Regions from separate parts of the Streptomyces sp. NPDC020490 genome, predicted to be linked through region 2. Evidence: riboswitches for the same ligand, from Rfam matches in the RefSeq annotation. Region 2 holds a riboswitch; each other region holds the start of a gene.

Region 1 (4,277 bases), on a different contig from region 2:
CGAACAGACCGGCACCGAGGGGTTCCTGGTCGGGCTGGGCCTCGCCGTGCTGCCGGTACCGCTTCTCGTGGCCGCCTTCCGCTGGCTCGACCGGGTCGCCCCCGGCCCGTGGCGCAACCTGGTGTTCGCCTTCGCGTGGGGCGCCTGCGCGGCGGCGCTGATAGCGATCGTCGCCAACAGCTTCGCGACCAGATGGATAGCGACGTCGACCGCGGACCCGGCGAGCGCGGACACCCTCGGGGCGACGGTCATAGCGCCGGTCGTCGAGGAGTCCGCGAAGGCCGCGGCCGTGCTGCTGGTGTTCCTGTTCCGCAGACGGGACTTCACGGGAATCGTCGACGGGGTGGTGATAGCCGGGATCACCGCCACCGGCTTCGCGTTCACCGAGAACATCCTCTACCTCGGCACCGCCTTCGGCACCGACCAGCTGACCGGCGACAGCGGCATCGCCTCCGTCACCGCGGCGACCTTCTTCGTCCGGGTCATCATGTCGCCGTTCGCGCACCCCCTGTTCACCGTCCTGACCGGCATCGGGTTCGGCGTGGCCGCGCTCTCGGCGGAACGGCAGCACGTCCGGCGCGTACTCGTCCCGCTCTCCGGGCTGCTGCTCGCCATGGGCATGCACGCGCTGTGGAACGGCTCGGCGGCGTTCGGCGGGTTCGGGTTCTTCGCGGTGTACGCGGCCTTCATGGTGCCCGCGTTCGGGCTGCTGACCTGGCTGGTTATCTGGACGCGGCAGCGCGAACTGCGGACCGTGCGCGAGGAACTGCCGCCGTACGTCCTCGCCGGCTGGCTGACGCCGGGCGAGCCGTACGCGCTCGGCTCCATGCGGGCGCGGCGGACGGCCCGCGACTACGCCCGCCACCGCTTCGGCAAGCCGGCCAGGCGGACGGTGGCCGAGTACGAGGCGTACGCGACGTCGCTGGCGTTCCTGCGGCACCGGGGACGGCGCGGACGCGCGGACGCCGACTTCGTCGTACGGGAGCGGGAGTTGCTGGCCGAGCTGTGGTGGCGGCGCGAGATCGCGCGGCCGGCACTGGACCACGCGGCCAGGATGACGGCTCCCCCGGTGCCGGTCGTAGCACCGCCCTGGCCGGCGTACGGGCACCCCGCGAACCCCGCGTACAACCCGTACCGCTCCTGAAACCCGGAGCGGCCGACGGCGTCCCGGAGTTCTCGGGCACGCCTGACCGGCAGTCCTGACGTCGGGGGGTTTGCCGTCAGGACCGCCGGGGATCAGGGGGAGATCAGGGGTTGAGTCCCTTGCCGCGCAGCCAGGCCATCGGGTCGATGCCACTGGCCTGCCCGCCCGCGTGGACCTCGAGGTGCAGGTGCGGGCCGGTCACGTTCCCGGTGGCACCCACGCGCCCGATGACGTCACCGGTGCTGACCTTCTGCCCCACGCTCACACTGATCGACGACTGGTGGCAGAACCACAGCTCGGTGCCGTCGTCCAGGGTCAGGATCGTGCGGTAACCGTACGCCCCCGCCCAGCCGGCCTCGGTGATGGTCCCGCTGTGGATGGCCTTGATGAGCGTGCCGGTAGGGGCGGCGAAGTCGAGGCCGGTGTGGTAGCCGGAGGACCACATGGAGCCGGCCTGACCGAAGGTCGAGGTGATCGTGTACGAGGAGGTCGGCAGCGTGTACTGCTTGGCCAGCTCGGCGAGACGCGCGGCCTCGGCCTTCTTCTTGGCCTCCGCCTCCGCCTTCTCCTTGGCGGCGGCGGCCTTGGCGGCGGCCGCCTTCTCGGCCTGCTCGGCCGCGTCGGCGACCTGCTTGGCGAGGGCGGCTTCGGTGGCCTGCTGCGTCTTGCTCTCGACCTGGATCTGCTGCGACTCGGCCTGCGCCATGATGCGGTCGCGCAGCGCCTCACCGGCGCCCTTGGTGCTCTCCGCGGAGGTCACGCCGACGCTGCTGAGCGGAGTGGCGGACCCCTGCGGCTCGGGCTCGTCGTCGGAGATCAGCGAGCCGACCGAGGGCAGGTCGGGCATGGAGATGGACACCGGCGGCTTGCCGGTGTTGGCGCTGGCCATGCCGCCCGCGCCGACGGCGGCTATGACGCCGACGCCCAGAACCGTGGAACTGCGGGCGAGTCCCCCGCCGCGCTGCTTGGAGACACGGTGCCGGCCGCGTACGGGGCGGACGGAGTCCTCCGTGGGGTTCCATGCCTCCCACGGGCCCTCGTCGGTGCGGTAGCTGCCGTAGCCGAAGGTGTCACTCGGCTGGAACGGGGCTGTCGGGGCAGGGTTGGACGCCACGTGGGCGTGCTCCTTTCCTTCCTCCTCGCCTACCGGGTTAGCTGACGGGTTCGGAGCAGGAAGGTCTCCTACGCGCGTATATCCACCGTGATCCCACGGCGGCATTCGCGCGATTCACCCCAGGGTGGTGGTTCCCCGGTTCCCTTGCGGGATTCGGCGCGTGCGCACGGAGCCGCCTCTTGTGACGGCTGGGACGACCGCGCTGCGTTATCGAACGTTAATAGACGCAGGGGCTCGTTTCCAAGCCGTTCCGCTTGATCATTAACGAATCCACGCCGGACGTACATCCCCATGACCGCCTAAAAACGGGCGAGTTGGCCCCTCACATACCCCGCCGACCACACTGCGCAGGGCGGCCACCTCATCACTCACGGTCACGGACCGCACAAAAACACCGACGGCCGGGACCTCTGATGATCCCGGCCGTCGGCCTTGAGTAGCGGGGACAGGATTTGAACCTGCGACCTCTGGGTTATGAGCCCAGCGAGCTACCGAGCTGCTCCACCCCGCGTCGGTGTGTCACCAGTGTACGTCATACGCAGGACGGCAAGCACACGCGTTTCTCCGCGGCACGCGCCGTCAGCCGCGTACGGCGGGAAGGGGACGGGACGGGGGTGTACGCCCGCATCGGTTGGCGCGTCAACCCCCGCACCTCCCGAACCCCCGATTCCGCGCCGTTCCGAGGACGGACACCCCCGCCCCGGCCCCGACCCACCCCCCACCGCCCGCGCAACACGCACCCCCACCGAACCGCGACAGGCCGCCGCAGGCACCCCGCTACCCCACCAGATGCCGATTGGGCGCCTCGGCCCGCTCCGCGTACTCCGGCAGCACGACCACGTCGACCCCCTCCCCCGCCAGCAGCCCGCTGCCGTCGGCGCTCTCGACGAACGTGTCGGGCTCCCGCCAAGCCGTCACCACCCGCCGGACCCCCGCGTCGAGGATCAGCCGCGCGCACGGCTTGGGCCGGGACGCGCGCCGGGCGCACGGCTCGAGGCTGCTGTAGACCGTGGCGCCGGCGAGCCGGGGATCGTCCGGATCGAGCTTCGCCAGAGCCGCCTCCTCGGCATGCACCACAGGATCGTCCCCCTCACGGGAGTACCCCCGGGCCAGCTCCGTGCCGTCACCGGCCACCACCACCGCCCCCACGCTGAACGCCGTCCGCGACGGCGGGCACAGCGCCGCCAACTCGCACGCGAGGGCGAGCCAGCGGTGGTCGGCGGCCACGGCGACCTCCCCGGCCCCGGGAGCCGTCGGCTCGTACCGCATGAGGACCACGTCCTCGATCCGCCGCGTCTCCAGCAGCCGCAGCCGCCCGCCCTGGTACGCCCCCGGACCGAACAGCCGCGGCGCGGCGGGGTCACCCACGAACACCGGCGCCAGCACGAGCTGCAGCTCGTCGGCGAGCCCCTGCTGGAGCAGCTGGGTGTGCACGAGCCCCCCGCCCTCCACCATGAGACGGCGCACCCCCCGGACGTCGTGCAGATGCCGCAGCAGCGGCCGCCAGCCGACCTCGCCGCCCAGCGCGACGACGTCGGCGGCGAGCCCCAGCGCGCGGGCCCGTTCGGCGCCCTCGTCCGTCGTGTAGAGGACCTTCTCGCCGCCCGTGTGCCAGAACCGCGCCGCCGGATCGAGTTCCCCCGAGGCGCTGACCGTGACCTTGAGCGGGTAGGCGGACCGGCCCGCGGCCACCCGGCCGGCGCGGCGACGCTCCGAGTTGACCAGCAGCCGCGGATTGTCGGCCCGGATCGTCCCGGCACCGACCAGGATCGCGTCGACGGAGGCACGTACCTCGTCGACCCGGTCGAAGTCCGCCGGGCCGGAGAGCAGGAGCCGCTCGGGGCCGGTGTCGTCGAGGTAGCCGTCCAGGGAGACGGCGGCGGACAGCAGGACGTAGGGATGCGGCATCGAGCGCGCTCACTCTCGGAGGCGGGCGGTCTTGGTTCAAGTTTGAAACAAACTTACACTGGTGGCATGACACCCCGCTGGCTCACCCCGGACGAGCAGCGCGCCTGGCGC
Region 2 (4,277 bases):
CCGAACCCGCCCCCGGCGAGGACCTCATCTCCGCCCTGATCCGCGCCTCCGACCACGGCGAGCACCTGACGGAGAACGAGGCGGCCGCCATGGCCTTCATCCTGCTGTTCGCCGGTTTCGAGACGACCGTCAACCTCATCGGCAACGGGACCTACGCGCTGCTGACCCACCCCGCCCAGCGATCCCGCCTCCAGCGCTCCCTCGCCGCGGGCGAGCGCGGCCTGCTGGAGACCGGCGTCGAGGAACTCCTGCGCTACGACGGCCCGGTGGAGATCGCCACCTGGCGGTTCGCGACCCGGCCGCTGAGCATCGGCGGGCAGGACATCGCCGCCGGCGACCCCGTGCTGGTCGTCCTCGCCGCGGCGGACCGGGACCCGGAGCGGTTCGCCCAGCCGGACACCCTCGACCTCGCGCGCCGCGACAACCAGCACCTGGGGTACGGCCACGGCATCCACTACTGCCTCGGCGCCCCGCTCGCCCGCCTGGAGGGCCAGACCGCGCTCGGCACGCTGCTGACCCGCCTCCCGGACCTCCGACTCGCCGTGGAACCAGCCGAGTTGAGGTGGCGCGGCGGCCTCATCATGCGCGGACTGCGCACCCTGCCGGTCGAGTTCACCCCTCCGGAACCAGAGGGCCGGAGTCCCAGAACATGACACGCACTCAACTTCGTGATCTTCATGTGATCTGTGCGGCATCAACTTGTGACAAGTGATCGTCTGCCTATACCTTCACCCATCAACGCGGCTGCTTCGAACACTCTTTGCCGCGTGGGTCACCGCTGTCTCGCGAAAGGTCTCCGCATGCTCTCCGGGAACGGTCGTCACCGTCGCCCCCGCCAGGCTCCGGCTCTCCTCGTCGCGGCCGGAGTGACCGGCTCCGCCATCGCCATCCCGCTCCTGGGCGCCTCCGCCGCGAACGCCGCCGACGGTTCGACGTGGGACAAGGTGGCGGAGTGCGAGACCGGCGGCTCCTGGAGCGAGAACAGCGGCAACGGCTTCTCCGGCGGCCTGCGGCTGTCCCAGGAGGACTGGGAGAAGTACGGCGGCCTCGACTATGCGCCGAGCGCCGACCTGGCCAGCCGCAACCAGCAGATAGCAGTCGCCGAGAAGATACTCGCCGACCAGGGTGTCGGCGCCTTCGCCACCTGCGGGCTGACCTCCGGGCTCGACAAGGACAAGGGCGCGGCCGACATCGACACCGGAATCGGTGACGACTCGTCCGACTCCACCGGCGCCACCGACTCCACCGGCCTGTCCAACGGCTCGTCCGGCGCGTCGGGTGACGCGTCCGGCGCGGCCTCGCCCTCGGACGCCCCGTCCGACGCCTCCGCGTCCCCCGGGGCGTCGAAGGGCTCCTCCAGGGCAACGGACAAGCCCGCCAAGTCCGACAAGTCGGCTTCGCCGTCCGCCTCCCCGTCCGCGTCGCGGACGTCCGACGGCTCACTCGACGAAACGGCTGAAAGCGACGACACGGACAACTCGGAGCAGATGGTGGGCTCCTGGAACCTCGTCGACACCGGCTCCCTTGACGCCGGCGGTGCCGGCGGCGACACCGGCACCGGCCGCCACCGCGGCGGCAGCGCCGACGAGGCGGCGAACGGCCGCTCCACGGAAGCGTCCTCGGGCCGTCATGCCGCGCGCACGGACGCCGACGACGGCGACGCCTACACGGTCCACGCCGGCGACACCCTCGCCTCCGTCGCGGACACCCTCGACGTCGACGGCGGGTGGCGCGAGCTCTACGCCCTGAACAAGAAGGCGATCGGTGCCGACCCGAGCCGCATCGTCCCCGGTCAGACCCTGCGAGTCGGGGCGGAAACGGGCGAAAACTAGCGGGAGTTGACGTCCGCTTTCGCTGTGGAATGTCCGGTTTGGTGAAAGTGTGGGATGAGTCTCAGAGGCCCTGATCGTCTTTGAAATCCGGTGGATTCCGTGTCTACGGTCATGACCGCTCGCCAACGCGGGCCCCGGCTGCCGCAACGCCGAATCCTGCCAGCGGCCGTCCGGGAACAGTCGTCGCGTCAAGCGCCGTAGGCAGGAGCGGGGGACCCAAGGTAGGCGCCGGGCCCGGCCCTTGAGGGGTGGGAACGGCTAGGGGTGGAGCCGCGCACCGGGAGGTGGGCGGCCGGGCAACTCAACCGGCCCGAACCCGACAGCTCACCTCGCAGGCGTCGGTGAGGGGATCAACCATGCTGTTTTCCGGCAAGGGCAAGCACCGTCGTCCGACCGTTCTCCAGCGCTCCACCCGCGCCGTCGCCGTCGCCGGTGTCACCGGCGCCGCCGTCGCCGCCCCGCTGCTGGCGGCCGGCAACGCCTCCGCCGCCACCGCCTCCGAGTGGGACGCCGTCGCCCAGTGCGAGTCCGGCGGCAACTGGTCCATCAACACCGGCAACGGCTACTACGGCGGCCTGCAGTTCTCCGCCTCCACCTGGGCCGCGTACGGCGGCACGCAGTACGCCTCCACCGCCGACCAGGCCAGCAAGGCGCAGCAGATCGCCGTCGCCGAGAAGGTCCTCGCCTCCCAGGGCAAGGGCGCCTGGCCGGTGTGCGGCACGGGCCTGTCCGGCGCCTCCTACGACGGCGCCGCCGGGGCACCCTCCTCGTCGTCCTCTTCGTCGTCCTCCTCGTCGAGCGGCGGCACCGCCTCCCGCTCCACCGAGCAGCAGAGCGCCTCCCGCTCCACCGGGCGCCCGGCCGTGAAGTCGCAGAAGACCGTCACCACCCCGACCGGCAAGAAGGTCAAGAAGGGCGACGGCGAGTACAAGGTCGTCAAGGGTGACACGCTCTCCTCGATCGCCGCGGAGCACGACGTCAAGGGCGGCTGGAAGAAGGTGTTCCGGCTGAACAAGGACATCGTCGAGGACGCCGACCTCATCTACCCGGGCCAGCAGCTGCACCTGAAGTGACAGCCGCCCGGTAGCCGGACCACAGGCCCCGCACAGCCGCGTCCCCCACAGTGGACCGCCATGGGGCCGCCCCCGGCCCCATGGGCTCCCCGCCCCGGTGCGTGTTCCCCCGTACGCACCGGGGCGGGGTTTTTCTTCGCCCGCCGGCGCCCGGTGTGCACGCGTTGTTCACCTCGCTTTGTTCCGGGGGTGAACAATAGGTACCGTCTGACCTTGTCCACGGGACGGTCGGTCGGCTGCCGACGGCCCCGGGACGGTTAGGCTCTAGTCGCAAGGCTGCAAGACGGGCCGTCAGGCCCAAGTGCCCCGCACTACCAGCGTCACATCCACGAAGGAGATGCTCGTGCCGTCCATCGACGTCGTCGTAGCCCGGGAAATCCTGGACTCCCGAGGCAATCCCACGGTCGAGGTCGAGGTCGGCCTCGACGACGGCAGCACGGGTCGTGCCGCCGTCCCCTCCGGCGCCTCCACCGGCGCCTTCGAGGCCATCGAGCTCCGTGACGGCGACCCGAACCGTTACCAGGGCAAGGGTGTCGAGAAGGCCGTCCTCGCCGTCATCGAGCAGATCGGCCCGGAGCTGGTCGGCTACGACGCCACCGAGCAGCGCCTGATCGACCAGGCGATGTTCGACCTGGACGCCACCGACAACAAGGGCTCGCTCGGCGCCAACGCCATCCTCGGCGTCTCGCTCGCCGTGGCCCACGCCGCCTCCGAGGCCAGCGACCTCCCCCTCTTCCGCTACCTGGGCGGCCCCAACGCGCACCTGCTGCCGGTGCCGATGATGAACATCCTGAACGGCGGCTCGCACGCCGACTCCAACGTGGACATCCAGGAGTTCATGATCGCCCCGATCGGCGCGGAGTCCTTCTCCGAGGCACTGCGCTGGGGCACCGAGGTGTACCACACCCTGAAGAAGGTCCTGAAGTCCAAGGGTCTGGCCACCGGTCTGGGCGACGAGGGCGGCTTCGCCCCGAACCTCGGCTCCAACCGCGAGGCCCTCGACCTCATCCTGGAGGCGATCAAGGAGGCCGGCTACACCCCCGGCGAGCAGATCGCCCTCGCCCTCGACGTCGCCGCCTCCGAGTTCTACAAGGACGGCAAGTACCTCTTCGAGGGCAAGGAGCGCTCCGCCGCCGAGATGACGGAGTACTACGAGGAGCTCGTCGCGGCCTACCCGCTCGTCTCCATCGAGGACCCGCTGTTCGAGGACGACTGGGCCGGCTGGAAGGTCATCACCGACAAGCTCGGCGACAAGGTGCAGCTCGTCGGCGACGACCTGTTCGTCACCAACCCCGAGCGGCTGGCCCGCGGCATCGAGGAGGGCACCGCCAACGCCCTGCTGGTCAAGGTCAACCAGATCGGCTCGCTGACC
Region 3 (4,277 bases), on a different contig from region 2:
AGGCCGCCTCCACGGCCGCGGTGCTGCTGGCCGCCGGGACTCCGGGCAAGCGCTCCGCACTGCCGGGCGCGCGGGTGGTGATCCGCCAGCCCGCGCTCGCCGAGCCGGTGCGGGGCCAGGCGAGTGATCTGGCGGTGCAGGCGGAGGAACTGACGCGCAATCGCCGTCTCGTGGAGGAGATGCTGGCCCGGGCCACCGGACACAGCCGGGAGAAGATCGGCGCCGACATCGAGCGGGACCGGGTCTTCGACGCCCGGCAGGCCGTGGACTACGGCCTGGTGGACCGGATCGTCCCCGGCCGCCGGGCGCCCCTCGCCCCGCCCGCCGGGAGGTGAGCGGCCGGTGCTCCCGCCCGAACTCCCGCCGCTGCCCGCGCTGACCCGCGCCGAGGGCGAGCTGATCGACCGTTACCTCGACGTGGCCGACCTGCTCGGCCGCATCAATCCGGCCCGCCACGGCGACACCTACGGCGGGCTGCGGGCCGCGCAGGCGCTGGTGGCCCGGGCGGCCGAACTGCGCGACGCGCTCGCCCTGATGCACCAACGGGGCGAGACCGAACTGCACGCCCCCACCCTGGCGCGGGCGCTGCGGGTGCTGGACGGCGAGCGGCGCACCGCCCGGGTCACCGTGCCCCCGCAGTCCGGCACTTGAGGCACGCGCCGGGCGCGGGCCGCGGTCGCCCGGCGCGGTGTCCGGGCCGGGGCCGAAACGGACCAAACGGCGTACCGCCTTCCGGACTAGACACACCTCCTCTTTTTTGACCGGTCGGGTTGCGCAACGGGCCCGGCCCCAAGGCGGGATGAGGGCCTTCTTCGCTGGTCCGGGCGGTTTCGGAGGTGATGACGCGCGTCCGAACACAGCGGTGGGCACCCGAACGGGTGAGTGGTGAGTAACAACACAAATCCCCGTTTCCGTTGGGCTTTTCGGAAATCCGTGAGCCAAGATCCGTGTCTGACGACAAGTCCCCGCCGCCGCGGCGGGGCGATCCGGGCGGACGCCGAGTCCTGCCGCCGCCCGGATGACCGGTCGACAGGAGTGGATCGGCAGGAGTGGAGGACCCAAGCACGACGGGTCGCCGGAACGGTCACGCCATGACCGGGCCGAGCAGCCCTTGGGGTGAAGCCGCGCACGCGGCCGGGCAACTTCGCCAGCCCGAATCCGACAGGTCATCCTTCACAGGCGGCTGACGAAGGGTTGCGCATGACTGCGCTCAATCGTGTCCCGTCGATGATGGTCCGGGCCGGCACGGCCTCGGCCCTCACCATCGCCGCGGTGGGCGGCTCGGTCGTGGTCCCGGGCTTCGCCTCCGACGCGGCCGCCGCGACGCCCGCGACGAAGGCATTGCAGATCGCGGCTTCCAAGAAGGGTGCGCCCTACCGGTGGGGTGCCACCGGGCCGTACCGGTTCGACTGCTCCGGGCTCACGCTGTACTCGTTCAAGAAGGCGGGCAAGAGCCTGCCGCGTACCGCGGCCCAGCAGTACAACAAGACCCGCCACATCTCCGCCAAGAGCCGCAAGGCCGGAGACCTCGTGTTCTTCCATTCGGGTTCGTACGTCTACCACGTCGGCATCTACGCCGGAAAGGGGAAGATCTGGCACGCCCCGAAGACCGGGGACGTGGTGAGACTGCAGAAGATCTGGACGAAGAGCGTCTGGTACGGCCGGGTCAGCTGATCCTTGCGTGCGGTGGCGGCGCCCCTGACACGCCGCCACCCCACGAGGCGTGACAGGGCCCTGACCGGTTATCCGTTCAACCATGGCCGACCATGTCCCCTGCACCGCACGCAACGAGACCCCGCTGGAGCGCGCCGACCGCAATTTCGGCGAACTGCTCCAGGAACTGCGCGTCACCCAGACCGGCGTGCAGATCCTCTTCGCCTTCCTGCTGACCCTGGCCTTCACCCCGCGCTTCCCGTCCCTCGACCCGGTCCAGCGGGCCACCTACGTCACCACACTGCTGCTCGCGGTCCTCGCCGCCGCCCTGTTCACCGCGCCGGCCGCGCTGCACCGCTCGCTGTTCCAGCGGGGCGCCAAGCCGCGCGTCGTCCAGGTGTCCTCACGGCTCGCCACCATCGGCATGGGTGTGCTGGTGCTGGCGTTCACCGGCTCGGTGCTGCTCGTGGTGGACGTGACGACGGGCCGGGCGGGCGGCGTGGCCGCGGGCGCGGCCACCCTGTGCGTGTGCCTCGGCCTGTGGTGGCTGCTGCCTCGCCTGGTGCGGCGGGCGGGCCTGTCCGCCGAACAGCAGGCCCCGCAGCAGGGCGCGCAGCAGGCCGCGCCCGTCGTCAGGCAGCCGGGAGCGCCGCTGGACGGGGCCGTGCACCGGGAGCCGCCGGTACGGCGCCGCTGAACCCCCTCGCCCGAGCCCCGCTACGGCTCCTGCTGCCCGGCTGCCGGCACCGGCCGGGCCGGCACCTTCCACGGCAGTTCGACGGAGACGGTCTTGCCGCCCTCCCGGGTGGGGCGCACGCAGAGTCTGCCGCCGCACTCGGCGGTCAGCCAGCGGATGATCACCAGGCCGCGGCCGTTGTCCTGCTGGACGGCGGCGGGCAGCCGCTTCGGGAACCGGGGGTGGCTGTCGGTGACCCCGATGCGCAGCTGTTCGTCGCGGTCGAGTTCGAGTCCGACGGTGAAGGTGGGCGACTGCCCGAGGGTGTGCTGGACGGCGTTGGTGGCGAGTTCGGAGACGATGAGCCGCACGGTGTCGGCCACCTCCGTGTGCGGCGCCAGGCCCCACTCCGCGAGGGTGTCGATCGCGTAGGTGCGGGCCGCGCAGACCGAGGCGGGATCGCTCGGCAGAGTGACGGATGCTTCCAGATGGTCTGCCATGACGACGTCGTCCCTTTCCCCCGGGGCCGCTGGTCCGACACGGAGCGGATGGTTCGAGTACGGTCCCGGACTGGTGCTTCGCCGTCAGACTGCCATCACCGCACGGGTCACGGCTGGCGATCCACCGAGATATGCATATATCTGTCGCTCAAAGCGGTGAACTCTGCCACGAGAGACCGTATTGGGGCGCCTCATAAGGAGTAAGGAGGGACCCATGCAGCACGGTCCCGCGGTGCGCCGCAGGAAGCTGGGCGCCGAACTGCGTGCGCTGCGCGCCGAGGCGAGGCTCACCAGCGGTGAGGCGGCGCGGCTGGTGGGCTGGCACCAGTCGAAGGTCAGTCGTATCGAGACGGGCACCAGCGGGGTGAAACCGGCCGATGTGCGGTTGCTCCTGGACGCCTACGGGGTGTCCGATCCGCGGCTGCGCGATCTGATGCTGGTGCTGGCGGGCTCGGACGAGAACACCGGCCGGCACCACTGGTGGCACGCCTATCGCGGCATCCTGCCGCCGGACTACAGCGACTTCATCAGCCTGGAGTCCCAGGCCGACGCGATGCGCACCCTGGAGACGTCGGTGGTGCCGGGGCTGCTGCAGACGCCCGAGTACGCGCGGGCGGTGACCCGGGCCGCGGTCCGCGGGCTGGACGACGCGGGGCTCGACGCGCTGGTCGAGGTGCGCCTGGCCCGGCAGGAGGTGCTGCGGGCCGACCCGCCCCTGGAGTTCAGCGCGGTGCTGGACGAGGCGGTGCTGCGCCGGGAGATCGGCGGGCCCGAGGTCATGGCGCGGCAGCTCGAACGCCTGGTCGAGGCGGCGCGCCTGCCGCAAGTACGGCTGCAGATCCTGCCGTTCGGCGCCGGAGCACACGTCGGCGTCACCGGGTCTTTCGTTATTTTCTCATTTTCGAGCACTTCTGATCTGGACGTGGTTGTTCTAGACCACCTGACGAGTAGCCTCCACTTGGAACGGAAAGAAGACCTCCAGGCCTACACGGAGGCCTTCAACTCCCTTCAGATCCAAGCCCTTTCGCCCGAGGACTCATTGGATTACCTCGCCGGCACAGTCGTCGGCGGGTAAGGAGGCACCATGTCAGCACTGCCTCGGAACGTCCCCTCCAGCATCGTTCCGCACGGCGTGCGGTGGCTGCGCAGCAGCTACAGCACCGGTGCGAACAACTGTGTGGAGACGGCGGCGCCGCGGTCCGGCCCGTGGGCCGGTCTGCTCGCCGTCCGAGATTCCAAGGACCCGGCCGGGCCCGCACTGCTCTTCTCGCCGGAGAGCTGGGCCGGGTTCACGGCCGCGTTGAAGCACTGATCAGATCCGCGTCGTGCGGAGCAGATCCGCGTCGTGCGGAGCCCGGCCGTGTCACGCCGACTCATGGTCGAGTCCCGCCGATCACTCGCACCGCATGTTCGATCTGCGCCTCGGAGAGGTCCGCGCGGGCGGTCAG

The links. Region 2 has a riboswitch for cyclic di-AMP ahead of ACH4ZX_RS30300 (transglycosylase family protein). Riboswitches for the same ligand answer to the same signal wherever they lie in the genome.
Region 1: it holds a riboswitch for cyclic di-AMP, as region 2 does, so the genes downstream of both, ACH4ZX_RS31370 (M23 family metallopeptidase) here and ACH4ZX_RS30300 (transglycosylase family protein) in region 2, are expected to answer to the same signal.
Region 3: it holds a riboswitch for cyclic di-AMP, as region 2 does, so the genes downstream of both, ACH4ZX_RS00300 (C40 family peptidase) here and ACH4ZX_RS30300 (transglycosylase family protein) in region 2, are expected to answer to the same signal.

Annotation. Positions count from the first base shown of each region.
Region 1 is NZ_JBIRUY010000037.1:14,239-18,515, forward strand. Features, by position in the region: gene ACH4ZX_RS31365 (PrsW family intramembrane metalloprotease) at 1-1,144, shown strand, start outside; gene ACH4ZX_RS31370 (M23 family metallopeptidase) at 1,248-2,258, opposite strand; cyclic di-AMP (ydaO/yuaA leader) riboswitch at 2,270-2,427, opposite strand; tRNA gene ACH4ZX_RS31375 (tRNA-Met) at 2,696-2,769, opposite strand; gene ACH4ZX_RS31380 (dihydrofolate reductase family protein) at 3,036-4,166, opposite strand; gene ACH4ZX_RS31385 (MarR family winged helix-turn-helix transcriptional regulator) at 4,233-4,277, shown strand, end outside.
Region 2 is NZ_JBIRUY010000034.1:95,698-99,974, reverse strand. Features, by position in the region: gene ACH4ZX_RS30310 (cytochrome P450) at 1-653, shown strand, start outside; gene ACH4ZX_RS30305 (transglycosylase family protein) at 801-1,832, shown strand; cyclic di-AMP (ydaO/yuaA leader) riboswitch at 2,016-2,185, shown strand; gene ACH4ZX_RS30300 (transglycosylase family protein) at 2,189-2,905, shown strand; gene eno (phosphopyruvate hydratase) at 3,243-4,277, shown strand, end outside.
Region 3 is NZ_JBIRUY010000001.1:65,870-70,146, reverse strand. Features, by position in the region: gene ACH4ZX_RS00310 (ATP-dependent Clp protease proteolytic subunit) at 1-335, shown strand, start outside; gene ACH4ZX_RS00305 (hypothetical protein) at 343-651, shown strand; cyclic di-AMP (ydaO/yuaA leader) riboswitch at 986-1,197, shown strand; gene ACH4ZX_RS00300 (C40 family peptidase) at 1,201-1,674, shown strand; gene ACH4ZX_RS00295 (DUF6328 family protein) at 1,757-2,350, shown strand; gene ACH4ZX_RS00290 (ATP-binding protein) at 2,371-2,829, opposite strand; gene ACH4ZX_RS00285 (helix-turn-helix domain-containing protein) at 3,044-3,904, shown strand; gene ACH4ZX_RS00280 (DUF397 domain-containing protein) at 3,914-4,141, shown strand; gene ACH4ZX_RS00275 (8-amino-7-oxononanoate synthase) at 4,203-4,277, opposite strand, start outside.